Regions from separate parts of the Oricola indica genome, predicted to be linked through region 3. Evidence: predicted binding sites of a transcription regulator. Region 3 holds the regulator's gene; each other region holds the start of a gene.
What was found. Region 3 encodes PhoB, which activates phosphate uptake and scavenging genes when phosphate is short. Its sites were predicted from a motif close to TGTCATNNANCTGTCAT; they were not measured.

Region 1: the regulator PhoB is predicted to act here: its motif matches at 2,328-2,344, upstream of phnC (phosphonate ABC transporter ATP-binding protein).
Region 2: the regulator PhoB is predicted to act here: its motif matches at 5,391-5,407, upstream of ACQK2M_RS04565 (NAD-glutamate dehydrogenase).
Region 4: the regulator PhoB is predicted to act here: its motif matches at 2,344-2,360, upstream of phnF (phosphonate metabolism transcriptional regulator PhnF).

What each region holds. Positions count from the first base shown of each region.
Region 1 covers NZ_OZ245747.1:2,316,428-2,324,300, forward strand. Annotated here, with positions in the region: gene ACQK2M_RS11635 (alpha-D-ribose 1-methylphosphonate 5-phosphate C-P-lyase PhnJ) at 1-182, shown strand, start outside; gene phnK (phosphonate C-P lyase system protein PhnK) at 179-955, shown strand; gene phnL (phosphonate C-P lyase system protein PhnL) at 970-1,674, shown strand; gene ACQK2M_RS11650 (DapH/DapD/GlmU-related protein) at 1,671-2,288, shown strand; gene phnC (phosphonate ABC transporter ATP-binding protein) at 2,527-3,366, shown strand; gene phnD (phosphonate ABC transporter substrate-binding protein) at 3,465-4,373, shown strand; gene phnE (phosphonate ABC transporter, permease protein PhnE) at 4,443-5,417, shown strand; gene phnE (phosphonate ABC transporter, permease protein PhnE) at 5,420-7,003, shown strand; gene ACQK2M_RS11675 (alpha-D-ribose 1-methylphosphonate 5-triphosphate diphosphatase) at 7,029-7,873, shown strand, end outside.
Region 2 covers NZ_OZ245747.1:875,771-883,643, reverse strand. Annotated here, with positions in the region: gene phaR (polyhydroxyalkanoate synthesis repressor PhaR) at 128-724, shown strand; gene ggt (gamma-glutamyltransferase) at 732-2,318, opposite strand; gene ACQK2M_RS04590 (GlcG/HbpS family heme-binding protein) at 2,445-2,873, shown strand; gene ACQK2M_RS04585 (hypothetical protein) at 2,878-3,261, opposite strand; gene ACQK2M_RS04580 (carbonic anhydrase) at 3,369-4,088, opposite strand; gene pdxY (pyridoxal kinase PdxY) at 4,145-5,023, opposite strand; gene ACQK2M_RS04570 (hypothetical protein) at 5,020-5,277, opposite strand; gene ACQK2M_RS04565 (NAD-glutamate dehydrogenase) at 5,460-7,873, shown strand, end outside.
Region 3 covers NZ_OZ245747.1:4,586,602-4,594,474, forward strand. Annotated here, with positions in the region: gene argF (ornithine carbamoyltransferase) at 1-479, opposite strand, end outside; gene ACQK2M_RS22715 (aspartate aminotransferase family protein) at 519-1,712, opposite strand; gene ACQK2M_RS22720 (GcrA family cell cycle regulator) at 2,052-2,606, shown strand; gene phoB (phosphate regulon transcriptional regulator PhoB) at 2,676-3,368, opposite strand; gene phoU (phosphate signaling complex protein PhoU) at 3,386-4,105, opposite strand; gene pstB (phosphate ABC transporter ATP-binding protein PstB) at 4,162-4,971, opposite strand; gene pstA (phosphate ABC transporter permease PstA) at 4,992-6,332, opposite strand; gene pstC (phosphate ABC transporter permease subunit PstC) at 6,332-7,804, opposite strand.
Region 4 covers NZ_OZ245747.1:2,307,931-2,315,803, reverse strand. Annotated here, with positions in the region: gene ACQK2M_RS11635 (alpha-D-ribose 1-methylphosphonate 5-phosphate C-P-lyase PhnJ) at 1-97, opposite strand, end outside; gene ACQK2M_RS11630 (carbon-phosphorus lyase complex subunit PhnI) at 94-1,197, opposite strand; gene phnH (phosphonate C-P lyase system protein PhnH) at 1,200-1,808, opposite strand; gene phnG (phosphonate C-P lyase system protein PhnG) at 1,808-2,266, opposite strand; gene phnF (phosphonate metabolism transcriptional regulator PhnF) at 2,377-3,123, shown strand; gene ACQK2M_RS11610 (crotonase/enoyl-CoA hydratase family protein) at 3,125-3,913, opposite strand; gene ACQK2M_RS11605 (hydroxymethylglutaryl-CoA lyase) at 3,918-4,799, opposite strand; gene ACQK2M_RS11600 (glutathione S-transferase family protein) at 4,781-5,455, opposite strand; gene ACQK2M_RS11595 (acetyl/propionyl/methylcrotonyl-CoA carboxylase subunit alpha) at 5,452-7,440, opposite strand; gene ACQK2M_RS11590 (O-acetyl-ADP-ribose deacetylase) at 7,509-7,873, opposite strand, start outside.

The DNA of each region.
Region 1 (7,873 bases), 2.3 Mb from region 3:
TCCAGACATTCGAGGAGCCGTGTGCGCTGTGCGGCGCGCAGGGCGTCTATCTCGACGAGGTGATTCTCGACGATCGGGGCGAGCGGATGTTCGTCTGTTCCGATACCGACTATTGCGAAGAGCGCCGAGCCGAGGGCCATCGCGGCCATCTCTCCGGCGAAGCGATGGAGGCGGCGGAATGAGGGACGAACCGCTCCTGCGCGTCAGCGGGGTTTCGAAGTTCTACGGCAGCCGGATCGGATGCCAGGATGTCAGCTTCGAATTGTGGCCGGGCGAGGTACTCGCGATCGTCGGCGAATCCGGCTCGGGCAAGACGACGCTGCTGAACTGCATCTCCACGCGCCTGATGCCGACCGCCGGCACCGTCAGCTATCGCATGCGCGACGGCCAGTTCCGCGATCTCTACCGGATGGGCGAGGCGGAACGGCGTTTCCTGATGCGCACCGACTGGGGTTTTGTGCACCAGAATCCAGCCGACGGATTGCGGATGAGCGTCTCGGCGGGCGCCAATGTGGGTGAGCGGCTGATGGCCGTTGGAGAGCGCCACTACGGGAACATTCGCGAGACGGCGGCCGACTGGCTCGGCCGCGTCGAGATTACCGAGGATCGCATCGACGACCAGCCGCGCTCCTTTTCGGGCGGCATGCGCCAGCGGCTGCAGATCGCGCGCAATCTCGTCACCGGGCCGCGTCTCGTCTTCATGGACGAGCCGACCGGCGGTCTCGACGTCTCGGTCCAGGCGCGCCTGCTCGACCTTCTGCGCGGTCTCGTCAACGATCTCGGCCTCGCGGTCGTTGTCGTCACCCACGATCTCGCGGTCGCCCGCCTGCTGTCGCATCGCATGATGGTGATGAAGGACGGGCAGGTGGTGGAGACCGGACTGACCGACCGGGTGCTGGACGATCCGCGCGCGCCCTACACGCAACTCCTCGTGTCCTCGATCCTGCAAGTCTGAGAAGGAGCGCAACGATGCCCACGCCTGTCGTCGTTTCCGATGTTTCAAAGAGCTTCGTCATGCATCTGCGCGGCGGGATCATTATCCCGGTGGTCGAGCATGTCGATTTCTCGCTGAAAGCCGGTGCGTGCGCCGTGCTTGGCGGTCCGTCGGGTGCCGGAAAAAGCTCCATCCTGAAGATGCTCTACGGCAACTATGGCGTCGAGCGCGGTCAGATCCTGATCAAGCACGCCGGTGACTACGTCGATCTTGCCAGCGCCGACCCGCGAACTGTCCTGGCGGTGCGGCGCGACACGATCGGCTATGTCAGCCAGTTCCTGCGCGTCGTGCCGCGAGTTTCCGCACTCGACGTCGCGGCCGAGCCGCTGGTCCAGCGAGGCGCCGATCCTCAGGCCGCGCGCGACCGGGCGGCAGAGCTGTTTTCGCGGCTGAACCTGCCTGAAACCTTGTGGGACCTGCCGCCAGCAACCTTCTCCGGCGGCGAGCAGCAGCGTGTGAACATCGCGCGCGGCTTCATCACGGATCACCCGGTTCTGCTCCTTGATGAACCGACGGCTTCGCTCGATGCGAAGAACCGGCAGGTGGTGATTGACATGATCTCGGAGAAGAAGGCGGCAAATGTCGCGCTTCTCGGCATTTTCCACGATCAGGATGTGCGCGACGAGGTTGCCGACGCGGTCATCGACGTGACGCAATTCGCGGCGGTGAAGGCGGCATGACTAGGCTCTCCGAAGAGCCGCTGGTTCACCCGACCGCCGAGGTGACTGGCTCGGCGCTCGGTCGCTATACCGAGATCGCCGAACGTTGCCGCGTGCACGAGACGGCACTCGGCGACTATTCATACATGATGCAGGATTGCAGCGCATGGTGCGCGCGGATCGGCAAGTTCGCCAATATTGCTTCGAATGTGCGTCTCAACGCCACCAACCATCCGACGTGGCGGCCGACGCTGCATCATTTCACCTATCGTGCGGGCGATTACTGGGCGGATGCCTCCAACGAGGAGCAGTTCTTCGAATGGCGGCGCGAGAACATGGTGACCGTCGGCCACGACACCTGGTTCGGCCACGGCTCGACCGTGCTTCCGGGTGTGACCATCGGCGACGGCGCGGCGATCGGGGCCGGGGCCGTCGTCTCGAAGGACGTGGCGCCCTACACGATCGTCGGCGGCGTGCCGGCGAGACCGATCCGCGAACGCTTTCCCAAAGCTATCGCCGAGCGACTTCAGACGCTGGCCTGGTGGGACTGGGAGCACGCGGCGCTGCGTGCTTCGCTGGACGATTTCCGGAGCCTCGATATCGAGGAATTTCTGGAAAAATACGAATCCGCCTGAACCATTTCCGCCGCGTAATTACATGATCCGCCGATTTTGTTGACAGTTGGATGACATCCGGCTGTGCCTCTGTCTGTCGATCTCCCGAAAAAGCCCGGAATGCCTCGAAAAAGGGCAGGGTGGATGTTCGTCCACAAGCGACCATACAGTGTCACGCAATTGATATCGAACTGACATTTTGCGGTGATCCAAGCCGCTTAGACCCCCGGTTGGAACAGTCGGAACGCGGGGTTCGCCAGTGCTCGAAATCACGAATGTGACTCGCCGTTTCGGCGCCAATGCGGCCGTCAAGTCGGTCACCCTGACAATCCCCTCCGGCCAGATGGTCGGCGTCATCGGCGCATCAGGCGCTGGCAAATCGACCCTTCTTCGCATGATCAATCGCCTGATCGACCCGTCCGAGGGTCGGATCGTTTTCGAGGGCGCGGAAGTATCGTCGATTTCGGGACAGACGCTGCGCAACTGGCAGCGCGACTGCGCGATGATCTTCCAGCAGTTCAACCTGGTGCCGCGCATCGACGTGCTGACCAATGTGCTGCTCGGCCGGCTGAACCATCGCTCGACGCTATCGAGCATTCTGAACATGTTCACACGCGAGGAACGCGCCATGGCGATCGCCTCGTTGGAGCGCCTCGATATCGCGAAGACCGCGATGCAGCGCGCCGGCACGCTATCGGGTGGCCAGCAGCAGCGCGTCGCCATCGCGCGCGCGTTGATGCAGCAGCCGAAGGTGATCCTGGCAGACGAGCCGATCGCCTCGCTCGATCCGCGCAATGCGCAGATCGTCATGCAGTCGCTGCGCGACATCAACCAGAGCGACGGCATCACCGTCATCACCAATCTGCACACGCTCGACACCGCGCGCGCCTATTGCGAGCGCATCATCGGCATGTCGGGCGGCGAGGTCGTGTTCGACGGCACGCCGGACGACCTGACGGAGGCTGCAGCGCGGCGCATCTACGGCGCGGATGCGCTGGAGGAAGCGTTCTCCGAGGCCGTCACCTCAACCAGCTTCGGAGCGGGTCGCGAAAAGGTCGCGCCGAAACCCGAACCCGAAGTGGTCGCCGCACGGCCCTGACAGACAGAGAGAATTCCGCGCGATGTCGGTCGCGTTGCGCGGTGCGTTTTCAGAACGACCATCAAACGGGGACATTCCCCGCCAACAGGAGAGACGAAATGCTCAAGAAACTCCTTCTTGCTACCGCCGCGGTCGCGGCCATCGCAACCGGTTCCGTTTCCGCCCAGGCCCAGGACGTGTTCCGTATCGGCATCCTCGGCGGTGAAAACGAAGCCGACCGCCTGCGCAACTTCCAGTGCATGGTCGACCAGCTTCCGGAAGCCATCGGCGTCAAGGAAGTCAAGCTGTTCCCGGCTGCCGACTATGACGGCACGATCCAGGGCCTGCTCGGCGGCACGCTCGATTATGCCGAGCTCGGCGCATCCGGCTATGCCAAGGTCTACCTGACCGATCCGGACGCGGTCGATCCGGTCCTGACCACGGTTCAGACCGACGGTGCGACCGGCTATTATTCCATCATGCTCGCCCGCAAGGATTCCGGCATCAAGACGCTGGAAGACATGAAGGGCAAGAAGCTCGGCTTCGCCGATCCGGACTCCACCTCCGGCTACCTCGTCCCGTCCGTCGCCCTGCCGGCGCAGATCGGCGCGAAGGTCGATGACTACTTCGCTTCCACCGGCTTTGGCGGCGGCCATGAGAACAACGTTCTCGAAATGCTCAAGGGCACTTTCGACGGCGCCGTGACCTGGTCGTCGGGCGTTGGCGACTATGCCGACGGCTACACCTCGGGCAACATCCGCAAGATGGTCGACAAGGGCCTTCTGGACATGAACGACGTGGTCGAAGTCTGGCGTTCGCCGCTGATCCCGAACGGCCCGATCGTCGTTTCGAACAAGCTGGACAAGGACGTCCGCGCCAAGTTCGTTTCCTGGATGAAGGCTCTTCCGGAGTCCGATCCGGATTGCTTCTCCGCCATCCAGGGCGGCGACTACAAGGGCTTCGTCGACGTCGACCAGTCCTTCTATGAGACCATCATCGCCGCTCGCAAGGCGAAGATCGGCTCGTAAGGTCCGAGGCCTTTTCGATCGCCGCGGCTTTCGGGCCGCGGCGGCTTTTTCCTCTTTCGGATCTGATCGATGGCCGTGACAGATGCATCCGCGCATGGCGCCTATGTGGACAGAGACGGGCGTTATGACGTCGAGCGCCACTGGCGCGACCTCAACGCCACCAGGCGGCTCTACACCATCGGCGGACTTGTCGCTCTGGCGATCGCGCTGGTCGCGTCGCTGTGGTTCGCCAACGAGACCAATGCGGGCAAGTTTTTTGATCGCCTGCCGCATTTCTTCGATTTCGTCGGAGACCTGATCCCGCGGGACGGCTGGGAAGTCTGGCGCGCCCTGTTCGACCTGCCGAGCCCCTACGACACCGGCAGTCTGCAGTACAATTACCCGGTCGGACGGGTCTACATCACCGACAGCCTCTACGTTCCGGAATATTTCTACAAGATGCTGGAAACGCTGAACATTGCGGTGTTCGCGACGCTGATCGGCTTCACGTTCGGCTTCGTTTTCAGTTTCGTCGCGGCGAAGAACCTGACGGCGTCGCGCTGGTTGCGCTTTGTCGTGCGCCGCTTGATGGAAATCCTGCGCGCCTTTCCCGAAATCGTCATTGCGGGCTTCTTCCTGGCGATCTTCTCGCTGGGGCCGATCCCGGCGATGATCGCCGTGTCGATCCATACAATCGGCGCGCTCGGCAAGATGTTCTTCGAGGTCGTCGAAAACGCGGACATGAAGCCCGATGAGGGCCTGCGCGCGGTGGGCGGAAACTGGTTCGAGCGCGTCTGGTTCGGCATAGTGCCGCAGGTCATGCCGAACTTCATCAGCTATTTTCTGCTGCGCCTGGAGATCAATGTGCGCGCCTCCACCATTCTCGGCGCGGTTGGCGCGGGCGGTATCGGCGAGGCGCTGAGGCTCTCGATCAGCCGCGGCCACGAGGCCAAGACGCTCGCCATCATCCTGCTCCTGTTCGTCACGATCATCTGCGTGGACCAGCTTTCGGCCTGGTTGCGCAAGAAGCTCGTCGGCAAGCAGGCCTTCGAATTCGGACGCTGACCATGACGACGCTGACCGCAGACCAGATCGACGATATCGAACGGCGTCACCCGGACGCCTTCCGTCAGCCCTTTTTCAAGCGTTTCGCCTATCCGATCGCCGTCGTGGTGCTGGTTCTCTACACCGTCTATGCGTGGTGGTTCTTCTCCATCGGTTCGGTCATCGCGAACGGCAACTGGAACATCGCCGGCGCCTATCTCGCCGACTGGGTGTCGTACGAAGTGCGGCCGGATGTCGAATACAAGACCGGCGATATCGAGATCACCTATCCGCGTTTCTCGCCGCTCGGCGAGAATCCGGATCCGTCCTGGATCACGACCGAGCGCGGCCTCGTGACGGTTTCGGTCGAAGGTGCCGACACCAGCGATTCGAAGCCCGCCAGCACGGGCGGGGCAGGGGTCGGCGGCAGTTTCATGTCTCCGTCCTCGGATGCCACAAACACCGGCGGCAGCGGCCTTGCCGGCAGTTTCATGTCGCCGAGTTCGGATGCGTCCAGCATGGGCGGCAGCGCGGATGCGGGCGGCGACACGAGCGTCGTGACCGAAACCCGCGAGGGTATCGCCGAAGCGACGGTGGAGATTTCCTCGACCGCGAAGGCTGAGATCATCGCAGACGAGGTCCGGCTGACGCGCGGTGGCGAGACGCTGGTGCTGACGATCGATCGCAAGAACGAGAAGGTGTTCCCCGTCCGCGATCTGCCGTCCTGGGCGCTGCAGAAGGAAGAGGGTGAGAAGGTTCTCGCCTATTTCGGTTTTGCCGGCCGCGCGGAAGTGCGCTGGTACGAGGTCAAGGTGAACCGGCGGTTCCTCGGCTGGGAGAATTTCTGGTTCGACACGCGGTCGCCCTATTGGGGCAAGACCTTTCCCGAGGTGATGGCGTTGGCCTTTTCCAGCGAGCGTATTGATCCGGACCGGTCCAATCTCGCGGTGATGTGGGACAATATCGTCAACAATGCCGAGTGGCAGCATGGCGATGTCTGGATCAAGCTGCTGCAAACCATCGTCATGGCGTTTGTCGGCACGCTGTTTGCCGTGACGATTGCCTTTCCGCTGTCCTTCATGGCCGCGCGCAACATCACGCCGAACCGCTTCGTCAACCAGGTGCTGAAGCGGTTCTTCGATTTCCTGCGCTCCGTCGACATGTTGATCTGGGCGCTGTTCTTCACCCGCGCCTTCGGGCCGGGGCCGCTGGCCGGCATCTCGGCGATCTTCTTCACCGACACCGGCACGTTCGGTAAGCTCTATTCCGAGGCGCTGGAGAATATCGACGACAAGCAACGCGAAGGCGTGCGGTCGGTTGGAGCGTCGCCAGCGGCCGTTCAGCGCTTCGGCGTCGTGCCGCAGGTGTTGCCGGTTTTCATTTCGCAGGCGCTCTATTTCTGGGAATCCAACACGCGTTCGGCGACCATCATCGGCGCGGTCGGGGCCGGCGGTATCGGCCTTAAACTGTGGGAAGCGATGCGCACCAATGCGGACTGGGAAAATGTCGCCTATATGGTGATACTCATCCTCATTGTCGTCTTTGTTTTCGACAATATCTCGAATGCGCTTCGCTCGCGGCTGGTCGAGCCGGCGTCCAAGGAATGACGATGTCCACCGGAAAGCTTTTTTGATGAACGAGATACGCGGCGCGTCGGCCTTCGCCGGCGCGGGGACCGAAGAGATTTTCACCAATGCGCATGTCATCCTCGCCGACGAGGTGATCGACGGAACGGTGGTCGTGCGCGACGGCCGGATCGCCGATATCCAGCCGGGCCGCTCCAGCGTGCCGGCGCACGATCTGGAGGGCGACTACCTGACGCCTGGTCTTGTCGAACTGCACACCGATCACCTCGAAACACACTACAGCCCGCGTCCCGGCGTGGCGTGGAGCCTGATGGCGTCCGTTCAGGCCTATGACGCCCAAATCGCGACATCCGGCATCACCACCGTCTTCGATTGCTTCCGGATGGGTAGCGACGAGGACAATGGCTACGAGAAGGGCGAAATGCGCCGGCTGGCCGACGCGCTCAAGGCGGGGCAAGCGGCGGGACGGCTGCGCGCCGAACACCGCATCCACCTTCGCTGCGAGGTTTCCGCGCATAACGTGATCGACGAACTGGATGAATTCCGCGATGAGGATCTCGTCGGACTGGCTTCGCTTATGGACCATGCGCCCGGCCAGCGGCAGTTCCAGACGATGGACAAATACATCCTCTACTACAAGAAAAAGCGCGGTCTGACCGACGCCGAGTTCGAGGATTTCATCAAGCGGCGGCAGGCGGAATCCGCGCGCTATTCGGACAAGCACCGCGACGAGATTGCGGAGCATTGCCATGCGATGGGGATTACCGTCGCCTCGCATGACGACGCAACGCTCGAGCATGTCGATGACGCCATCCGGCTCGGCGTGAAGCTCGCGGAGTTTCCGACTTCCATTGAGGCGGCCAAGGCGTCGCACGAGGCCGGCATGAGCGT
Region 2 (7,873 bases), 3.7 Mb from region 3:
ATAGCACTTGTTCCTACGCCTTTGGCTGCACTGCAACAAAACGCTTTGATATGAGCCGATTTTGTCACTAGTATTTCGCACATGCGGAATGCGCCGACATAAGGCGCAGCCAACGGGAGACTATGTCATGGCAGGAAACGGCGAGCCGACCGTTATCAAGAAGTACGCCAACAGGCGCCTCTATAACACCGGCACAAGCACATATGTGACGCTCGAGGACCTCGCCAAAATGGTGAAGGACGGCGAGGATTTTATCGTCAACGACGCCAAGAGCGGCGAGGACCTGACCCACGCAGTGCTGACCCAGATCATCTTCGAGCAGGAGGGCAAGACCGGCCAGGCGATGCTGCCGGTTTCGGTGCTGCGGCAGCTCATCTCCTTTTACGGCGACCAAATGCAGATGGTTCTGCCGAGCTATCTGGAACACTCGATGGCCTTGTTTTCCAAGGAACAGGAGCGCATCCGCGAGCAGATGACGTCGATGGTCGGCAAGACCCCGATCGACATCATGGCGTCCGGTCAGCAGATGATCGAGGAACAGACGCGGCGCAACATGGAGATGTTCCGCAACGCCATGCAGATGTTCTCGCCCTTCGCGGCATCGGAAGCGGCTGGCGAAGCAACCGAGGAGGCGTCATCGGAAGAGTCATCGCCGGACGATCTCAAATCCATGCGCGAGCAGATCGCTGCGATGCAGCGCAAGCTCGACTCGATGGACAAGTAAGCCGAAATTACCAACCCAGCGCGCAACCATCCTTGCGCGGGTCGGAACCGCCGATCAGGAAACCGCTTTCGCGGTCGATGACGACCGCCTGACCGCCGCCATGCGGTTTCACGGCCGCCTCGACGGGGTGGCCCATTGCCTGCAATTCAGCAGCCAGTTCGCCCGGAATGCCAGCTTCGGCGCGGATCACGCCCTGATCGTCCCAGAACATGCGCGGATGATCGATCGCCGCCTGCGGGTCCATGCCGTGATCGAGAATGTTCGACAGCACATGGGCATGACCCATCGGCTGGAAATGTCCGCCCATCACGCCAAAGGAAATCGCCGGCAGCCCCTCCCGGGTGACCATGGCCGGAATGATGGTGTGCATCGGGCGCTTGTTCGGTCCAATCGCGTTCGGGTGGGACGGATCGGCGTTGAAGCAGTTGCCGCGGTTCTGCAGCGCGATGCCCGTTTCCTGCGTGACGATCTGCGCGCCGAAATCGCCATAGAGCGAGTTGATGAACGAAACAGCCATGCGGTCGCGGTCGACCACCGTGATATAGACCGTGTCCGATGTCGGGAGCTCCGGAAGGGTGAGCGAATTGTTGCGCCTGTCGGGATCGAATTGCCGCAAAAGCTCTTCGGCGAATGCCTTCCGGATCAGCGTCTCCGCCGAGACCGGCATCGTGTCCGGATCGCCGAGCCAGGCGTCACGGGCGCTGTAGGCGAGGCGCGCGGCCTCGATTTCGCGGTGATACCGGGCCGCGCTGAGCGCCGGCAGGTCGCGTGTCCCCATCAGGTCGAGCAGGTTCAGCAGGATCATGGCGACCATGCCCTGCCCGCTCGGCGGCAATTCGTGCAGATGATGACCGGAGTAAGCGATATCCAGCGGATTGACCACGGAGGTCCGGCACGCGGCGATATCCTCCTCGGTGAGGAATCCGCCTTTCGCCTGCAATGTCGCCGCGATCTCGGCGGCGACCGATCCGGTGTAAAATGCGTCGGCGCCCTCGCGCGCGATACGCTTCAGGACGCCAGCGAGTTCCGGCGCCCGCCGGCGTTCGCCAATCCGGGGCGTCCTGCCGTCAACCAGCAAATGACGCCGCGCGCCGTCGTCTTTCGCGAGCGTCTCGGCGCTTTTCGCCCAATCCCAGGCGACACGGGGCGCGATGGCAAAGCCTTCCTCGCCGTAACGGATCGCATCGCGCAGGAGGCGGTCGAAACCAAGCGTGCCGTGCAGCGCCAGAAGTGTCTCCCAGCCGCGCACCATGCCCGGCACCGTGACAGCATGGGCGGAGTGCGGCGGGATCGTGTCGAACCCGTTGTCGGCATACCAGTCCGCGGCGGCGCCGGCGGCCGCCCGGCCCGCGCCGTCGATCCCGGTGATTTCGCCGTCCGGCCGGCAGACGATGGCGAAACAGTCGCCGCCGATCCCCGTCATCTGCGGCTCGACCACGCCAAGCGTCGCGGCGGCGGCCACGGCGGCATCGGCGGCGTTGCCGCCCTCCTTGAGAATTTCCAGCGCCGTTGCCGCGGCAAGCGGGTGGGACGTCGCGACAAGACCGTTCTCGGCGAAGACCGGCGAACGGCCGGGAAGCTGGAAATTACGCATCGATTCTCGACACTCCGGGAAAAACTGTTTGAACGAACGGGAAAATCCGAACCATGCTAGGGTCGAAGCCCGGCAGCACGCCGCGCCCCATGAAATAGACCTCAAAAACCCAAGAGAACCAGTACCATGTCAACCATACCGCTCGCCGAGGCAAACCGGATCATCGAAGCCACGCTGGCCAAGGGCCGCGAAATGGGCATCAAGCCGCTGTCGGCGGCGGTGCTTGACCCGGGCGGCCACCTGATCGCGTTTCAGCGGTCGGACAACTCGTCCTTCCTGCGGTTCGAGATCGCGGCCGGGAAAGCCTATGGCGCCCTTGCCGTCGGAGCCGGCTCACGCTGGCTCAACGCCCAGGCGGAAACCCGGCCGCATTTTCTCGAAGGCCTGTCGAACGTCTCGGGCGGGAAGATCGTCGCCGTGCCGGGCGGTGTCCTCGTCAAGCGAGACGGTATGATCATCGGCGCCGTCGGCGTTACCGGCGACACGTCCGACAATGACGAGGCTTGCGCTGTCGCCGGTATCGAGGCCGCCGGTTTCGAGGCCGATCCCGGCTGACGGGTCAGCCGATCGACACGTCGCGGCCGGCCGACCGGATAGAGACGGAGAAACCGGCCATCAGGTCGACCGCCGCCATCACCATCAAAAGGAAGAACACCGAGGTCGCCGCGCCGGAGACCACCAGGAATTCCACCAGGAAGGCGACGAACACGAAGGTCGACAGAAGGTGGTCGATCACCGAGGCATTGGACGTGCGGGTCGATTTGAGGATCTCGAAGAACATGAAGACAAGGCCGGCAAGGATCAGCGACTCGCCGAGATCCATCCGCCAAACGCCACCGGACAGCATGGTCACCGAAAGGATCTGGCTCGACCACGGATCCCCGCCCGAAAACCCGGCGAGACCGGCGATTACGAGATTGTAGAGAATGAAGGGCACGATCATCAAAGGAATGTGCGACACCGGAAACCCCTTTCCTGGCTTTGTCCCGTCGCGCCGTTCCTAGAGCGTTTCCGGTCCAAAGGGAATTACCCGCGCGAATTCCTTCGATGTCAGTTGTCGATGCGCAATCCCGACTGCTCAAGCGCCGGTTCGAACGTGTCGGCGTCCGGGTCGTAGACCCACAAGACCCCTTCGGAAATGTCGAACCACGCACCGTGCAATGTCAGCCGCCCGTCGGCTTCGCGCTCGCGGATATAGGGGAAGCTCCGCAAGTTCTCGATCGATTTGCGCACAGACATGCACTCCACGGCCGTCTGCCGGGGATCGTGATCGGAATGGACATGCGCCTCTTCGGCATGATCGGCATGCATGTGACGGATCGGATCATGTCCTTCCCCGCCGGCGACGCTTTCGATGGCATTGTCGAGCAGGCTGATCCAGTGGCCGATCGCATCGCCCTGATCGAGCATCTCGCGGCGCTCGTCCAAAGCCGCCGCAACGCCACCGCAGCGCCCGTGGCCCATCACCACGATATGGCGGACACCGAGACTGACAACGGAAAACTCGATCGAGGCCACCGACGAGCGATAGCGCCCCTCCGCGTTATAGGGGGGAACGAGATTGGCGACATTGCGCAGGACGAAGATTTCGCCCGGCCCGGAATCGAAGATGATTTCCGGAGCGGCGCGCGAATCGCAACAGGCGATCACCAGCGCCTCCGGCTTCTGCCCGCTGGCGGCCAGTTCGCGATAATTGTCCGACCGTTTCCGGTAGGTGGAGTGCAGGAAGCCCTGGTAGCCGTCGAGCAGCTTTTGCGGAAATTTCGTCATGAAATCGAATTAGCGCCGGATCGCAGGGCTTTCAAGTTGTTGCGGCGCACCAATCTTCATGCGCGGCGCGGCCGTGTCGCGAGCCGGCGCAGTTGCACCATGGCCATCGGACGCGCGAAGCTGTCCCGGTCGGTTTCCAGCATCAGTTCGTCCGCCCCGCGCTTGCATGCCCGCGCGACGAGTTCGTAGACGGACGCGGTCGCCAGTTGCAGCGCCTTTTCCGGATCGCCTCCCTCGAGCAACCGCGCGAGGAACAGCGCGGCGGTCAGGTCGCCGGGCCCGTTCGGCGGGTTGTCGATGTTGCGGTGCTCGGCGAGCACGGCCTTGCCGTCGCTCACCAGAAGGTTGCCGGTCCCGCCGGCCAGCATCGAATGAGCGCTGGTCACGAGAACATGGCGCGCCGCCAGTTCGGCGGCGGCGTGGATGATCTGCGAATTGTCGCCCGCCTGCGTGCCGGTCAGCCAGGCGAATTCGTAACGGTTGGGCGTGACGATATCGGCGGTCGAAAACAGCCCGTCGCGGATTTCCGATGCGACCGCTTCGGGCACATAGAGCCCGCCCCGATCTCCGATGACGGGATCGCAGACATGCAGGAGATCCGGATTGGCGCGGCGCGCGGCGGCGATGAAATCAGAGACCGGCAGGGCCTGTTCGGCCGCACCGAGATAGCCGGTGACCACCGCGCCGACTTCGCCGAGATGCGGCGAGGCGGCGAGCGCCGCCATGAAATCGGCAAAGGTCGCGTTGTCGGGCACGATGCGCGGCGCGGGCCCGTGGCCCGGATGCCACGGCAGTGTCACCGTCGGCACCGACCAGACCGGGAAACCGAGCGATTCAAGCGCGAAGACGATGGCGCGATTGCCGACGGAACCGCGCGCGACATGGCTCGAAATGGCGACCACCGCGGGCCGCGAAGACCGTTGCGCCACACTCATCTCGAGAGATAGCCGACCAGCCAGATGGCGAGAACGATAAAGGCGATCAGGCCGAGCGCCCGGCCCGTCCGGCGGCCCCAGACCTCGACGGGATCGTTCGGATCGGCATCGTCGGCGGCCATGTGGGCACGCGCGCGATTGACCGTTCGCGCCAGGGTCGATTGCCCGAGCAGCTCCGAATCGACGGCGACGCGTTCGAGCGTTCTCTGCGCTTCTTCTTCTCTTTTTATGTCGTCGGGATGCTTGTTGGCCATGGCGAACCGCCGATCCTCTGAAACCAAGCGGACACTATCGCGGGCCGCAATGCCCGGCAACCGGGGGTGTTGCCGGAAGTCGGCGAGAACGAAAAAAGAAATGTGCTGCAAGCCGTAATCGCTTTGTTATGGTAGCGGCCCAAAAGAGCGGTACAGAGCCTTGAACCGGACGGGAGGGGACAATGGCGAAGAACGCGAGCAAAGCGGTCGAGAAATATATCGGAGCCGTCATCGAGCATCTTGGCTCTCCCGATGACCGAATGAAAAAACTCGTCCAAGCGCTGGTCTCGGAAGCGCATGAGGACGACCTTGCCCTTGTCGATCCGTCCTGTATGGCCAAGGCACTGGTTCACACAGCCGATGCGGTGGCGAATCACGCGCGCGGCGGATCGGTCGTCCGCGTCACGCCGGCCTGCGCGCCTAATTGCTGCGTCGTCTCCATCGTCAACGAGAACATGCCGTTCCTGTTCGATTCGGTGATGGGCGAAATCAACGACATGTCGCACCATGTCCGCCTCGTCGTGCATCCGATCTTCGACGTGAAGCACCACGGGCCGGAATTCGAGCTCATCGAACAGTCGCCCGCCGGCACGGCCGAGGAAGGCACGATCCGCACCAGTGTCATTCACGTCATGCTGGAAGACCTGACGGACGAAACGGCGAAGGCACTGCAGGAAAACCTGACATCCATCATCGGGCAGGTGAAGGCCGCCGTGCGCGACTGGCGCGCGATGCTGAAGCGCATGGACTCCGTGATGGAGGATCTGCAGACCCGGGTGCTGCCGGTCTCCCAGGCCGACGCCAACGAGGCGCTGGCCTTCCTCGAATGGCTGCGCGACGACAATTTCACCTTCCTCGGCATTCGCGAATACGACTATGTCGGCGGCGAAAAGAGCGGCCAGCTGGAACGCGCCGACATGGATGGCCTCGGCATCCTGTCCGATCCGACCGTTCGGGTCATGCGCCGCGGCGACGAACCGGTCACGACGACGCCGCAAATCCGGGAGTTTCTGAACTCCAGGGACATTCTCATCGTCGCGAAAGCCAACCTGAAGTCCAAGGTGCACCGCCGCTCCTACATGGATTACGTCGGCATCAAGAAATACGACGAGGAAGGCAGGCTGTCGGGCGAGTTGCGCGTCGTCGGCCTGTTCACCTCGACCGCCTATACGCGGTCGGTGACGCGGATCCCCTATCTGCGTTCCAAGATCGACGGCGTCATGAAACGCTCGCATTTCGATCCCGACGGCCATTCCGGCAAGGCGCTGATGAACGTGCTGGAATCCTATCCGCGCGACGAGCTTTTCCAGATCGACATCCCCACGCTGACAGACAATGTGCTCGCCATCGTCGCGCTGGCCGATCGGCCGCGCGTGCGCGTCCTGTCGAGGATCGACCCGTTCGACCGCTTCGTCTCGGTGATCGTCTTCGTGCCGCGCGATCGCTACAATTCCGAGGTTCGCGAGGAAATCGCCGATTATCTCGCCGACGCCTACAAGGGGCATGTCTCGGCCTATTATCCCGCCTTCCCCGAAGGATCGCTGGCGCGGGTTCATTTCATCATCGGCCGGCGCGAGGGCAAGACGCCGACACCGGCGCAGGCCAAGCTCGAAAGCGACATCGAGGCGATCACCCGCACCTGGGAGGATCATTTCCTCGAAGAACTGATGGCCGAGGGCATCAGCCCGGCGACGCGCGAATTGCGCGACGCGAATTTCCCGGAAACCTACCGGGACACGGTCCTGCCCGCCCAGGCCGTTCAGGATTTGCAGCGCATCGCCCGCCTGTCCGCGGCCAATCCGATCGATGTCGATTTCTTCCGCCCGACAGGCCAATCGCACAAGGAAGTCGGCGTCCGCATCTATCACTACGGTTCGCCGGTGGCGCTGTCGGAGCGCGTCCCGCTTCTGGAGAACATGGGCTTCCGCGTCATCAGCGAACTGACCTACGCCATCGACGTCGCCGGCAAGCTCGGCAACGTCGTCTGGCTGCACGAAATGCAGATCGAAAGCCAGTCCGGCAAATCCGTGCCCCTCGACGACGACGGCGTCATCTTCGAGGATGCATTCCTGTCGGTGTGGAAGAACGAGAGCGACAACGATCCCTATAACGGGCTCGTCCTCGCGACCGGGCTGACCTGCCGGCAGGTGACGGTGTTGCGTGCCTATGGGCGCTATCTGCGTCAGGCCGGCACGCCTTACGGGCAGGCCTATATGGCCGATGCGCTGATCCGCCACCCATTGCTCGCGCGGCAATTGCACGACCTGTTCCAGGCAATGTTCGACCCGGCCCGCGCCGAGGATCCCGGCGAGGACACCGAGGTCACGGCCAAGCACATCAAGGCCGCGATCGCCGATCAGCTCGCAGACGTGCCGTCGATCGACGACGACCGCATCCTGCGCTCCATCCTGACGGTGATCGAGGCGACGCTGCGCACCAATTATTTCAGCCCCGGCGCGAACGGCGAAACCCGGACCTCGCTCGCCTTCAAGCTGAATTCGCGCGCCATTGCCGAGCTGCCGGATCCCAAACCCTATCGCGAGATTTTCGTCTTCGGGCCGGAGGTCGAAGGCGTCCATCTGCGTTTCGGCCCCGT
Region 3 (7,873 bases):
CCGTCGCCGGTCCACGCAATGCGATGGCCCTCGATCGGCCCGCGATGCTCCTCGTAGGTCATCACGTCGGCCATGATCTGGCAGGGATGGGTGTCGTCGGTCAGCGCGTTGATGACGGGCACTGTCGCGGCATCGGCCAGTTCCATCAGCCGGTCGTGTTCCTTGGTGCGGATCATGATGATGTCGACATAGCGCGACAGCACCCGCGCCGTGTCGGCGATGGTCTCGTCACGGCCGAGCTGCATTTCGGTCCCGGTCAGCATGATCGTTTCGCCGCCAAGCTGGCGCATGCCGACATCGAAGGACACGCGCGTGCGCGTCGACGGCTTTTCGAAGATCATGGCCAGCGCCTTGCCTTCGAGCGGCCTGTCGGCGGTGCCCGCCTTCTGAGCGGCCTTTCGCTGTTTCGCGCCTTCGAGGATTACGCGCAGTTCTTCCGCCGGGATGGCAGCGATATCGAGAAAATGACGGACACTCATGGTTCGGAATCCAAAAGGGTTTCGTATGACGGACCGGTTTTACCGGTCACGTCCCGTTGCGGACAGATGCGATACGGCCTCTTCGACGCGTTCGAGCGCGATCTTGATATCCTCGTCTGTCGAGGTCAGAGGCGGAAGGATGCGCACGACATTGTCGCCCGCCGGTATCGTCAACATGTGGTTTGCGTAAAGCTGCTTCACAAGGGCGGTGTTGGGCACGACGCATTTGATGCCGAGCATCAGCCCTTCGCCGCGCACTTCGGCCAGCACGTCGGGATAACGGTCGACGATCGAGGCGAGCCCTTGCTTCAGGCGCAGCGCCTTGTCATGCACGGCCTCCAGGAAGCCATCGGCGAGGATGACGTCGAGCACGGCGTTGCCGACCGCCATGGCAAGCGGATTGCCGCCATAGGTCGTTCCGTGCACGCCGGGCACCATGCCGTTCGCCGCCTCTTCGGTCGCAAGACAGGCGCCCATCGGAAAGCCGCCGCCGATCGCCTTGGCCACGGCCATGATGTCCGGTTCAATGCCGGCCCACTCATGCGCGAACAGCTTGCCGGTCCGGCCCATGCCGGACTGGACCTCGTCGAAGATCAGCAGCAGGCCCTTGTCGTCGCAGAGCGCGCGCAAATCGCGCAGGAAGCTCAGCGCGACCGGACGGATGCCGCCCTCGCCCTGCACGGGCTCGATGAGCAGCGCCGCGGTCTCGTCCGTGATCGCCGCCTTCAGGGCGTCCATGTCGTCGAAGGGCACCTGGTCGAAACCTTCGACCTTGGGACCGAAGCCCTCGAGATATTTCGGCTGACCGCCGGCGGCGATGGTCGCCAGCGTCCGGCCGTGAAAGGCGCCCTCGAAGGTGATGATGCGGAAGCGCTCGGGATGCCCCTTGGCATAGTGATAGCGCCGCGCCGTCTTGATGGCGCATTCAAGCGCCTCGGCGCCGGAATTGGTGAAAAAGACCTTGTCGGCAAAGGTCGCGTCGACGAGGCGCTGGGCGAGCCGGCGCTGTTCCGGCACCTCGTAGAGATTGGAGGTATGCCAGAGCTTCCCGGCCTGCTCGCGCAGTGTCTCCACCAGATGCGGATGCGCATGACCGAGCGCGCTGACGGCGATGCCGCCGCCGAAATCGAGATATCGCTCGCCGCGCGTGTCCACGATCCAGGAGCCTTCTCCGTGATCGAAGGCGATGTCGGCCCGCGCATAGGTCTCGAACAGCGGCGATGGTTGCGTCATTTGATTGCCCCGCATGGTGTGCAAACGAAAAAAGCCGCCTGTTCCGGCGGCATTCCGGTTTTAAGATCAGACCGCGCTTGCGTCAATCGGGCTGGAGATTCCGCGTCTCCGGGGGGCGTCGGCAAGATAAAAAATGCAAGTTGTTGAAAACCGCGAAATCGGATTCACGGATGTCCGGCGACTCTTGTCAGCGAGTCAGCGGCCATAGTAGTTTCCTTTCAAGCGGGGCCAACCACGCAGAGTTTACTCCCAAGTTTCGCGTTCGGGTGCCGGTTTTTCTTGGAAAAACCGAGCCACGGAGAAGGATTCTGCGCACAGTCATTGGATGGAGAGACGGAAGTGAGCTGGACTGACGAACGCGTCGAAATGTTGAAGAAGCTATGGGCCGACGGCCTGAGCGCCAGCCAGATCGCCGCACAACTCGGCGGCGTGAGCCGCAATGCCGTGATCGGCAAGGTCCACCGGCTGAAATTGTCCGGCCGGGCGAAATCGGTTTCCTCGGGCGCACCCAAGACCAAGCGCAGCGTTGCGCCGCGGGCCTCCACGCCACGGGGCGGCGGTTATTCCGGCGGTGGCGGCGGCGGCGGTGGTGCCGGCGGACGCACCCTCACGACGGTTACGCATGCCGTCGGCGCGACGGTGATGAAGAACGAAGTCAGCACAGTGGCCTTCGCGGAAGCCGACCGCCGTCCGATCGAGGACGTCGTCGTTCCGATCTCGAAGAACCTGACGCTGGTCGAGCTCAATGAGAACACCTGCAAGTGGCCGCAGGGCGATCCGTTGTCGGAAGACTTCCATTTCTGCGGACACCAGTCCGAGGAATCCTCGCCCTATTGCAAATACCACGCGAAACTCGCCTTCCAGCCGACATCCGAGCGCAAGCGCTCGCGCTGAGCGAGAGGACATCAGGAAAAGAAAAAGGGCGGCCAATGGCCGCCCTTTTTGTTACGGAATTGGCGGGCGTCAGACCGCTTCCAGCGAATAGCCTGCCCCGCGAACCGTGCGGATCGGATCCCTCATCTTTCCGATATTGATGGATTTGCGCAGGCGACCGATATGTACGTCAACGGTGCGATCGTCGACATAGATGTCCTCGCCCCACACGCCATCGAGCAGTTGCGCGCGCGAGAACACCCGGCCAGGGGCCTGCAGGAAGAACTCCAGAAGGCGGAATTCCGTCGGTCCGAGCTTGATCTCGCGCCCGTTGCGATAGACGCGATGGGTCTCGCGGTCGAGTTCGAGTTCCCCGACCTTGAGCACGCTGGCGACGATTTCCGGGCGGGCGCGGCGCAACATGGCCTTGACCCGCGCCATCAGTTCGGGCGTCGAGAATGGCTTGACGACATAGTCGTCCGCACCGGTCGAAAGCCCGCGAATACGCTCGCTTTCCTCGCCGCGCGCGGTGAGCATGATGATCGGCAGGCGCTGCGTCTCTGGCCGCGCACGCAGCCGACGGCACAATTCGATGCCGCTGAGACCCGGCAACATCCAGTCGAGTATCAAGAGATCGGGCACGGATTCACGGAGCGCTATCTCGGCCTCGTCGCCGCGCAGTTCCGCGTCGACCCGGTATCCTTCCGATTCCAGATTGTACTTCAGCAGAACGCTAAGCGCTTCTTCATCCTCGACAACCATCACCTTTGGCTGATTGCCCATGCCTATGCTCCCATGCATCAAGCGTCGGGCTGATCCACGACGATTTTGTGCGTCTTGTCTTCTTTCGGGCGAAAGGCGGACAGATGCTCGCCCGTCACGATGTAATAGACGGATTCCGCGATGTTGGTGGCGTGATCGCCGATGCGCTCGATGTTCTTGGCGCAGAACAGCAGATGCGTGCAGGTCGTGATGTTGCGCGGATCCTCCATCATGTAGGTGAGGAGTTCGCGGAACAGCGACGTGTACATCGCGTCGATCTCGTCATCGCGGTCGCGGACCATGTTGATGCGCGTGACCGAGCGCGAGCCGAAAGCGTCGAGCACTTCCTTGAGCTGGGCCAGGGCGAGATCGCCGATATGGTCGATGCCGCGGACCAGATTGACGGAATGACCGCGCTCGGAAATCGCGACAACGCGTTTGGCGATGTTCTTGGCTAGGTCGCCGATACGCTCGAGGTCGCTGGCGATACGAATGGTCGAGAAGACCTCCCGCAGGTCGCTGGCGACGGGCTGGCGCTGTGCGATGATCTGCACGACCTTGTCGTCGAGCGTCGCCTGGGCCTCGTCGAGAACGAGATCGTCGGTGATGACCTTCTGCGCGAGCGGAATGTCCGACTTGATAAGCGCGCGGATGGAGCTTTCCACCATGCGCTCGGCAAGACCGCCCATTTCGGCAATCTTGTGGGCGAGGAATTTCATGTCCTCGTCGAAAGCGGTCACCGTATGGCTCGTTGGCACCATCGGACTGTCCTTCCCTTGTTTCGTTATCGCTGTTTCACCACCCGAGCCGGGAATTACCCGAACCGGCCGGTGATGTAGTCCTGTGTGCGTTTTTCGGTCGGGTTGGTGAAGATCTCCTTCGTATCACCAAACTCGACGAGCTCTCCGAGGTGGAACATCGCCGTGCGCTGCGACACGCGGGCTGCCTGCTGCATGGAGTGCGTTACGATGACGATGGTGTAGCTCTCGCGCAGTTCGTCGATCAGTTCCTCGACCTTTGCGGTCGCAATCGGATCGAGAGCCGAGCAGGGTTCGTCCATCAGGAGGACTTCCGGTTCGGTGGCGACAGCGCGCGCAATGCACAGACGCTGCTGCTGGCCGCCGGAAAGACCGGTGCCGGGTGCGGTCAGGCGGTCCTTGACCTCGTCCCAGATCGCACCGCGGCGCAGCGATTTCTCGACGATCACGTCGAGATCGGCCTTGGACTTTGCGAGCCCGTGAATGCGCGGGCCGTAGGCAACATTGTCATAGATCGATTTCGGGAACGGGTTCGGCTTCTGGAACACCATGCCGACCTTGGCGCGAAGCTGAACGGGGTCCACCTTCTTGTCGTAAATGTCCTCGTCGTCGATCGTGATCTCGCCTTCGACGCGCGCCACGTCGATCGTGTCGTTCATCCTGTTCAGGCAGCGCAGGAAGGTCGACTTGCCGCAGCCCGACGGGCCGATGAAGGCGGTGACGGCCTTGTCCTCGAGATCGACATCGACATCTTTGATCGCGTGGGTGTCGCCGTAATAGACCTGCACCTTGCGAGCCTTGATCTTTGTGTCTTTCGGGCCGGCGGCCGGCACGGTCGCGACTGTGTTGTCCGCTTCGGTCAGCATCGTTTTCATGGTCTTTCTCCTTACCAGCGGCGCTCGAAGCGGCGGCGCAGAATGATGGCAATGATGTTCATGGTCATGAGGAACAATAACAGGACGATGATCCCGCCCCATGCTTTTTCGTAGAAACTCGCATCGGCGCGGGCCGCCCAGGTGTAAATCTGGGCAGGCATGGCCGAGTTGGCCTCGGTGAAACCGGTGAGGAAGCTGTCCGGGTAGCCGCGCGCCACGAAGCCGACCATGCCGATCAGCAGCAACGGCGCGGTTTCGCCAAGTGCCTGCGCCAGTCCGATGATCGTTCCCGTCAGGATGCCCGGCATGGCGAGCGGAAGCACATGGTGGAAGACGGATTGCATCTTCGACGCGCCGACGCCCAGCGCGGCGTCACGGATCGACGGCGGCACCGCTTTCAGCGAGGCTCGGGTCGAGATGATGATCGTCGGCAAGGTCATCAGCGTCAGCACAAGGCCACCGACCAGTGGCGCAGACTGCGGCAGACCCGCGAACTGGATGAACACCGCCAGACCAAGGATACCGAATACAATCGACGGCACGGCGGCCAAGTTGGAGATATTCACCTCAATCAGGTCGGTGAACCAGTTTTTCGGTGCGAATTCTTCGAGATAGATCGAGGTGGCGACGCCTATGGGGAGGCTTAGCGCCAGCACGACAATCATCATAAAGAAGGAACCGACCACGGAAGCGCCGATACCAGCGCCGCCCGGGTTGTCCACGCCGGAATCGGCGCCAGTGATGAAGGTCCAGTTGAAGTCGCTCTTGATGATGCCCGCTTCGTACAATTCGTCAGCGAGATCCAGATCGCTGGCCTCAAGGAAACGGCTGTCGCTCACGTCCTCGCGCTTCAGGCGGCCATTGAAATAGCCGTCGACGCGTGAGGAGGTCGGCAGTTCGAAGACCACTTCCTCGCCGATCTTGTCCGGGTTTGCGGCGTAGAACTCGCGCATAATACCGCCGACCTTGCCGATCAGACGATCGAGGACGGCCGCGTCATACTCCACCTCGACACCGCGTTGCTCGAGCGCCTTGTCGAACCCCTCGACGAAGTAGCCCTGATAGGCGCCCGTCTTGAGAAGCTGGCTCTCGGCCTCGTCGAACTGCGCCTGCGTCAGGGTGAAGTCGAGCTCCACGACCATACGGGTGAAGGCGGGGATGCCGTTCGAGATGATCGAAACGAACAGCACGACCAGGAAGAAAAGGCCGGCGAGGACCGCGGCCAGGCCATAGGCCTTGAACCGGGCTTCGGTGGCGTTGCGGCGTTTGGTGTGCTCGTCCAGCGTCAGAAGTGACGCAAACGGGCGGCGGGCTTGGGCGGGTGCGCCAGTGGCTGCGGTCGCGTCGGTCATCAGTCGTACTGCTCCCGGTACTTGCGGACGATATAAAGGGCGAGAATATTCAGACCCAGCGTGATGACGAAGAGCGTCATGCCGAGGGCGAAGGCCACGAGGGCCTCGGGCGAGGCAAAGTCACTGTCGCCGGTGAGCTGGCTGACGATCTTTGCCGTGACGGTGGTCATGGCCTCAAACGGATTGAGCGACAGTTTCGCAGCCGCGCCTGCGCCGAGCACCACGATCATCGTTTCACCGATGGCGCGCGAGGCGGCCAGCAGGATGGCGCCGACGATGCCGGGAAGCGCGGCGGGAAGAATGACCTGGCGAACCGTTTCGGAATGCGTCGCACCGAGGCCAAGCGAGCCGTCGCGCATGGCCTGCGGCACCGCGTTGATGATGTCATCCGACAAGGACGACACGAAGGGGATCAGCATGATGCCCATGACGAGACCGGCGGTCATGACGGCGGTCCCTGCCTGCATCCAGCCAAGCCCTCCTTCTCCGAACACGCTCAGCAGCATCGGGCCGACCGTCAGGAGGGCAAACAGACCGTAGACGATGGTCGGGATACCGGCCAGAACCTCGATCAGCGGCTTGGCGATGGCGCGCATGTGCGGGCCGGCATATTCGGACAGGTAGATCGCCGCGAAGAGCCCGATCGGCACCGATACCGCCAGCGCGATAAAGGAGATATAAAGCGTACCCCAGAGGAGCGGCACGAAACCCAGCTCCGACGAACCGCCCCGGCCGGAGAAGCTCGGCGACCATGTCGTGCCGAAGAAGAACTCCGTCCAGGAGTAGAGCCGGAAGAATTCCCAAGTGTTGAAGACCAGCGAGAGAACGATGCCGATCGTCGTGAGGATCGCGATCGAGGCCGCACCGATCAAAAGGTAGCGAATTGTCGTTTCGACGACGTTTCGGGCGCGAAAATCCTTGTGCGACCGCAGGTAGGCCAGGATGAAACCTGCCGCCGCCAGGCCGAGCACGACCACCGCCATGAACATGTGGCCGGTAGCGTTCAGTGACCGGTAGCGCTGCGCCGCGCGCAGAACCGCCGGACCGACATCGGAGCCAAGGGCCACACCGATGGCGCCGAGACGATCGCGCACATCGGTAAATTCAGCGCGGATGTTGGATGCGGCTTCGGGATCCATCGCGCCCTGCGACACGGCCTGATCGAGGCCGTCGGCGACGCGACGCACGTCCGACATCATAAGGCCGAGCGTGCTGCCCTCCCGGACCATTTCGGGCGGAATATTGGCCGCCACCTGGTTTTCTATGACGATAGGCTGAACGATCAGCCAGACGATAAGGACGAGAAACGAGAACACCATCGTGAAGATGGCAACGCTGGAGCCGTAATAGCTGGGAAGCGAATGCAGATTCCGCGGATCGCCACCTGCGCTGGCCAGCGCTCTTTGGCGCCCCATGACGTAGCCGATCGCGGCCATCGCCAAAATAATTATGACGATCCAAAGCACAGGCATTGCGCGTCCCCTAAAAGCTAGCCGTCAGTATTTCAGGAAGTGAGAGGCGGCCCGTATACCGGACCGCCT
Region 4 (7,873 bases), 2.3 Mb from region 3:
TGAGGATCGCGCGCCGGATCATTCGCTTGGTCTGCTCGTCGAGATAGGCGAAATTGTAACTCGCCAATCCGTCATCGATTTCGGTCTCGAATGTCATTCCGCCGCCTCCGGCATGGCCTCGTCTCCGCTCTGTTTGCGTGCATGTTCGCCCCGCATGCGGCGCACCAGATCCAGTTCGGCCTGAAAATCGACATAGTGCGGCAGCTTCAGATGCTCGACGAACCCCGTCGCCTGCACATTGTCGGAATGCGAGATCACGAATTCCTCGTCCTGCGCCGGCGCGAACTTGTCCTCGCCGAGTTCATCGGCCCGCAGCGCCCGGTCACACAGGGCCATCGCCATCGCCTTGCGCTCCGACTGTCCGAAGACCAGCCCGTAGCCGCGCGTGAATTGCGGCGGCGCCTTGGCCGATCCCTTGAACTGGTTGACCATCTGGCACTCGGTAACGCGGATGCGCCCGAGCGAGACCGTCAGACCCAGTTCAGGCATCTTGTATTCGACCTCCACTTCGCCAATGCGGATTTCACCGACGAAGGGATGCGAGCGGGCATAGCCGCGCTGCGTCGAGTAGCCGAGCGCAAGCAGGAACCCCTCGTCGCCCCGCGCCAGCGCCTGCAGCCGTGTATCCCGGCCCATCGGAAATTCCATAGGCGTGCGGGTCAGGTCGCCGATCTCCTCGCCACTGGTTTCGCCGTCGCTTTCGATCAGCCCTTCCTGCACCAGGATGTCGGACACCCGCATCGCCGGAACGCCGTCGCCCTCGCGCGCTTCCGGGTCGTCCGGCGCATCGTCGCCGGCAAGGGAAGGGTCGAGCAATCGGTGCGTGTAGTCGAAGGTCGGCCCGAGCATCTGGCCGCCCGGCAAATCCTTGTAGGTCGCCGAGACGCGCCGCTCGACCTGCATCGCGCCGGTATCGATCGGCTCGGAATATCCGAAGCGCGGCAGCGTCGTACGATAGGCGCGCAGCAGGAAGATCGCCTCGATCAGGTCGCCCCGCGCCTGCTTGATCGCCAACGCAGCGAGCTCCCGGTCGTAAACCGAACCTTCGGCCATCACCCGGTCGCAAGCCAACGCAAGCTGTTCGGCGATCTGGCCGAGCGTCACGGATGGCAGAGAACGGTCGCCGCGCCGCCGGTCGGCGAGCAGTCGGTGCGCATTGCGAATGGCGGCCTCGCCGCCCTTGACCGCGACATACATGGCTACGCCTCCCCGTTTCCGATCCGCGTGGTGCGTGGCAGGCAGGCGATCGCATCCGGTGCGGCGAGAACGAGATCGAGCCCGCGCGGGTAGAGTTCGTTGATCGCCTGCCACTGCATCTCGAAATGGCCCGGCAATGGACGCGGCGCGATGCTGTTCGTCTTCCTGATGCCGGGGCCGGAAAGCGTCAGCACCGGACCACCGGACAAAGATGCCGTCTGCAGGATTACCGTCGTCGAACGGTCCGGATACTCCTGCGTACCGAGCGCGAAGCCGGTCAGCGGCGGCAGGTGTGCCGGGTTGGACGCAATCGCGAAAACGGCATCGGACGGCATCTGCGCGAGCGGCACTCCCGTATGGAAGGCGAGCCAGCCCGCAACGGCCTCGTTCTTCGCCATTTCCGCTTCGAGCCAGACCGGCGTGTCCGCGTCGGCCAGTGTCAGCGCCACTGCCGCAGCGGCTGCGTTCAGCGGCGCAGGCGGGCTGATGGCGGCATCGATCGGGTGTACTGTACCCGGTCGCGCCATCGCGTCCATCACGGCGCGAAACACCGATTGCGACGCGAAAACCGGATCGGCGAATCCGCCTTCGACGATATGTGCCGTTGCCATCAGTCTTCTCCGCGAACCATGGTGAAGAAATCGACCTTTGTCGCCGCCGTCTCCGCCTTGCGCTTCGCATCGCGTTCAGCCAGCGCGGCGGTCAGCGGCGCAACGATCTCCTCGTCGATTTTCGAAGCCATTTCATTGTCTTGTGCGAGCGCGTCGAGAATCGCGATCAGCTTGGCCTTGAGCCTGTCGCGCCCCAGCGTCACGGCGTGGCCGACCGTACCATTGTCCAGGCGCACAGTGGCGCGAGTCGCGGTCGCCTCGCCGAAATTGAACGGAGAGCCTCCGCCGCCGATACGCCCGCGCAGCGCGATCAGTCCGGTTTCTGGGCCGCGCACCATCTCGCAGGCCGGGTCGATCCCGAGCCCGTTCCACAGCGCCAGCAAATCCTTCCCGTCGGCCAGCGCCAACGCGGACAGCCTTTGCGCGCGCGTCTCCTGCACCGAATTGTCCGTCATCATATTCATTGTCCGGTTTTGCATCTATATTTGTCTATTGATATAGACAACTGAACATATTAGACACCTAGCCGTCTGCGGTGACAAGAGTGTGACAGGATGCGCGAAAAGGATTGCAGGATTTGACAGGTGCACTGCTCGAACGGAAATCCGGCGTGGCGCTTTGGCGCCAGATCGCGGATCTGATCCGCTCCGATATCGCCACCGGAGGCGCTGCCAAGAACGACCGCCTCCCCCCGGAAATGGAACTGGCAGGGCGCTACGGCGTCAATCGCCACACGGTGCGCGCCGCTATCGCCGCGCTCGAGCAGGAAGGCGTGCTGCGCTCCGAGCAGGGTCGCGGCACCTTCATCCGCCGCCGCAAGCGGCTGAGCTATCCGATCGCCAAACGCACGCGCTTTTCCGCCGGTCTGGGAACGCAGGCTGGCACGACGCGCACGCGCCTGCTCCAAAGCGGCGAAGACGCTGCATCGCAAACGGTTTCGGAAAACCTCGATATCGCTCCGGATACGCCGGTCATTCGGCTCGATACGGTCAGCGAGGCGGATGGCGTGCCGGTCTCCCGCGCCACCTCATGGTTCGACGCCAACCGGTTCGCCGGAATCGACACGGCCTTCGAAGAGCATGCTTCCATCACCAAAGCGCTCGCCGCCTGCGGCGTGACGGACTATGTGCGCAAATCGACTATCATCGAAGCGCGGCACGCCTCCAGCGAGGATATCGACCTGTTGCGCCTGTCGGCCGGCGCCATCGTCCTGGTCACCCGCGCGGTCAACGCCGACTCCGACGGCAACCCGATCCAGTATTCGGAAACGCGCTTCGCCGCCGACCGGGTGGAACTGAAGATCGAGACCGACTGACCTACCCCTTTCGCCAGGGCGGTGTTTCCTTCGCGAAAAACGCGGCAATACCCGCCTGTGCTTCCTCGGTTTCCCAGCGTTCCGCCAGCGCGTTTGCGGTCATATCCGCCTGTTCCGCCGGATCGGGACCGGCAAGCTTGCGCGCCAGCGTCTTGGCGTCGGCAACGGCACCCGGCGCGCAAGAAAGGAAAGCCGCCGCCTCTTCCTCCACGGCGGCGTCCAATTCCCCATCCGGCGCGACCCGTGCGACCAGCCCGCTACGCAATCCGAAATCCGGCCCAAAGGGCTTGGCGCTGAAGAAAACCTGTCGTGAGAAAGCTGGGCCGAGCCTGGAGACCACAAAGGGCCCGATCGTCGCGGGGATCAGCCCGAGACGCGTTTCGGTCAGCGCGAATTTCGCATTATCCGCCGCAACGACGATATCCGACACGGCCATCAGCCCAAGGCCGCCGCCATAGGCAGCCCCCTGAACGCGCGCGATCACTGGCTTCGAAAGCGCGTTCCATGCGCCGAGCATGCCCGCGAGCGCCCGCGCCTCCGCCATTTTGCCCGCGCGGTCCTTTTCCGCCTGCTCGCGCATCCAGCCGAGATCGCCACCGGCGCAGAAGGTCTTCCCCTCGCCGGCGAGGATGATGGCGCGGATCGCGGCATCGCCGCCAAGTTCCACCGCCGCCGCTGTCAGCTCAGCGATCATTCGAGCATTCATCGCATTGTGCTTGTCCGGTCGGGCGAGCGTGGCTGTCGCGATTCCGCGTGCATCCGTTTCCACCCGGATCGTCTCGTATCCCATCGCGTCACTCCCCCGCCGGCACCGTGGCGATCTCTTTCGCGAGATAAGCTTCCGCCGCCGCCAGCTTGTCCATGTCGATGCCGGTCTCCCAGCCATCCGCCGCCAGCATAATAGCCAGCGCTGTGGTCGAGACGTTGCCCTTGGCGCCCGGCGCATAGGGACACCCGCCGAGTCCGCCGACGGCACTGTCGAAGGTCCTGAGTCCGAGACCGAGGCTGGCCCACACATTGTCGAGCGCCCGGTTGTTGGTATCGTGAAAATGACCGGCAAGACGGTCGGCCGGAACAGCCTCTAGCACTGCCTCGAGCATGGCCCCGACCGTGTCAGGCGTACCGTGGCCGATCGTGTCGCCAAGCGAAATCTCGTAGCACCCCATTTCCAACAGCCGTGCCGCCACGTCGCGCACCGCTTCCGGGAGTATCGCGCCCTCATAGGGGCAAGCGACAACACAGGAGACATAGCCGCGCACCGGAATGGCCGCGCGCTCGGCAGCCTCCATGATCGGCATGAACCGTTCCAAGCTTTCGGCGATGGTACAGTTGATATTCTTCTGGCTGAACGTCTCCGAGGCCGCGCCGAAGATCGCCACCTCGTCTGCCTTCGCCGCGACGGCGCGCTCGAATCCCTTGAGGTTCGGCGTCAGCGCTGCATAGGTGACACCCGGCCTGCGCCTGATTCCGGCGAGAACGGCCTCGGCGTCGGCCAGTTGAGGCACCCATTTCGGCGAGACGAAACTCGTCGCCTCGATCCTGTCGAACCCGGCGTCGGACAGAAGATCGATCAGCGCGATCTTCTTGTCCGTCGGGATCACGGCCTTTTCATTCTGCAACCCGTCCCGCGGGCCGACCTCGTAGATGCGCGCGCGGCTCACGCCGGCACTTCCCATACGGGATAGAAGTCGCGGTCGAACAGCTTCGGATCACCATCGTTCGGAAGCGACGCCTTGAAAGCCGGCCGCGCGGTTATGCGGCCATACCAGTCTCCGACATGCGGGAAATCGTCCAGCGATGCGTAATGCGTCCCCATGAAGACCGCCTGCCCGACCGCTATATCCACCGCGGAAAAACCGGAGGAAAGCAGATAGTCGCGCCTTGCGCCGGGTTCGGACAGACGCGCCTCGATCGCCGCGAAACACTTCTTCAGTCGCGCCGCCTCCAGCTTCATCACGATCGGAGACCGCATGCTGTCCTCATAGAGCGCGACATGCTGCTGCGTCAGCGCGGCGGTATGCTGGCTAATCGTCTCCGCGAAATGCAGCCATGTCAGCCACTCGGCGCGTTCGGGATCGCCCGGAAGACGGCCCAGACCGGCATCGGGAAAGCGCTCGCACAGATATTCCATCATCGCGCCGCTCTCGAACATGGTGGCGCCGTCGATTTCGAGCGCCGGAACGCGCCCGGCGGGCGACACCGCCAGATAGTCCGGCTTGCGCAATGTCTTGTCGAATGAATGGACGACAAGGTCGAATGGCGCACCGAGTTCGTTGAGCAGCCACAGCACCCGCATGGACCGCGTTTCATGGCAATGATGCAACCGAATCAAGATCCGGTCTCCTCGAAACGCAGCAGAACCGCGCCGCCATCCACGGTCTCGCCCTCGGCGCAGAAGATTTCCGCCACCAGCCCGGCGCGCGGGGCGGTCAGGCTTGTCTCCATCTTCATCGCTTCCAGGACGACCAGTTTGTCGCCCTTGTCCACGGCGACGCCTTCACGCGCGGTCACCGCGCGCACGATACCCGTCATCGGCGCGAGTATCGCATCGCCAAGATCGCCGTGATGCGCGGCGACAGCAAGCGGGTCGGGCATCAGCAGGTCATGCGCCACGCCGTCCATCAGGATCGATATCTCCGTGCCCTCGATCCCACGCCAGACTGCGATATTGGCCTCGATCATTGCTCCGGTGGCCCCGGTCCGCGCGGAAACCTTCGTGCCTTCGCGCACGATGCCACGCAGCCGCACGGTCTCTGCGCCCCCCTCAAGCACGACCGAACCGTCGCCTGGAAGGAGAAGCCGGCGCTTCAGTTCCTCGCCCCCGTGCATGAAACGAACGGGGTGCGATGCGTCGCCCCACAAGCGCCAACCGGCAAAGCGCGCGGCCGGATCGAGCTCAAGCGCCGTCACCGCAGCCAGCGCGATCGCGGCCTCGGTCAGCGGTTCGGACACGATCAGTGCAGAACTTTCCCGGTCGATCAGGCCCGTATCCACCTCGCCCCGCGCAAAGCCTTCATGTGAGGCCAGCGTCGCGAGAAACGCCGCATTGGTCACCGTTCCCGCCACATGCGTTCCGCGCAGTGCCGTGCCGAGTTTCGAAAGGGCCTCGTCACGCGTTTCGCCGTGGGTGATCACCTTGGCGATCATCGGATCGTAGAAGGGGGTGATCGCGTCGCCGGAGCGCACGCCGGCATCGTTGCGCGCATTTTGGTCGAAGGCCAGGTGATGCAGCGTCCCCGTTGCCGGCAGGAAGCCGTTCGCCGGGTCTTCCGCATAAAGCCGCGCCTCGAATGCATGTCCGCTGATCGCGATATCGCCCTGGGAAAGCGGCAGTGTCTCACCCGCTGCTACGCGCAGTTGCCATTCGACGAGGTCCTGTCCCGTGATAGCTTCAGTCACCGGATGCTCGACCTGCAGCCGCGTGTTCATTTCCATGAACCAGAAGCCGTCCGACCGAAGCGGCCCCGAGCCGTCGGCGATGAACTCGATCGTGCCGGCGCCCGAATAGTTGATCGCCTGCGCTGCCTTGACGGCCGCCTCGGTCATCGCGGCGCGAACGTCATCGGTCATGCCCGGCGCGGGCGCTTCCTCGATCACTTTCTGGTGGCGGCGCTGCAGCGAGCAGTCGCGCTCGAAAAGATGGACGACATTGCCGTGACTGTCGCCGAAGACCTGCACCTCGATATGGCGCGGTGTGGCGACGTATTTCTCGACCAGGACTCGGTCGTCGCCGAAGGCGGATTTCGCCTCCCGCTTCGCGGCCCCTAACGCATCCTTGAACGCCCTCTGATCGTCGACCTTGCGCATACCTTTGCCGCCGCCGCCCGCACGCGCCTTTATGAGCACCGGATAGCCGATCTCATTGGCCTTGGCGGCCAGCACGACGACCTCCTGTGCTTCGCCGTGATAGCCGGGCACCACCGGCACGCCGGCTTTCTCCATCAGGCGTTTGGCGGCGTCCTTCAGGCCCATGGCGCGGATCGAATCCGCAGAAGGCCCGACGAAGACGAGCCCAGCCGCCTCGACCGCCTCCACAAATTCCGGGTTTTCCGAAAGAAAGCCGTAGCCCGGATGGATCGCCTCGGCGCCGGTCCGTTTCGCTGCCGCGATGATCGCATTCGCGTCGAGATAGCTATCGGTTGCCGGTGCCGGCCCGATCCGCACGGCTTCGTCGGCCAGCTCGACATGCAGCGCGCGCGCATCCGCATCCGAGAAGACTGCCACCGTCTTCACGCCGAGCCGGCGCGCCGTCGCAATGATCCGGCAGGCGATTTCGCCGCGATTGGCGATAAGCAACTTCGAGAAAGGCGGTTTCATGCAGTCGGTTTATCGTGCCGGCGGAGCGGAGCAAAGCCGCAAATTCATCCGTCGGTGTCCGGTTGCGGTCAGAGCCGGGCGATCGCGGCGCGATGCAGATCGGCCGAGGCTGCGCTGAAACAGCAAAAGGTCACGCTTTCGATGGAAACGTGATGCTCCAGCACATCGGCAACCGTACGCACGGCGATCTGGGCCGCTGGCTCCGCCGGATAGCCGTAGACACCGGTCGAGATCGCCGGAAAAGCGATTGTCACGCAGTCATTTGCGGCAGCGAGTTGAATCGAATTGCGATAGCAGGCGGCAAGCAGTTCCGCCTCCCCCTCATCGCCACCGCGCCAGACCGGACCGACAGTGTGGATGACGAACCGCGCCGGAAGATCGTAACCGCCGGTGATCCTCGCCTCGCCTGTCGGGCAACCCCCGAGCGTGCGGC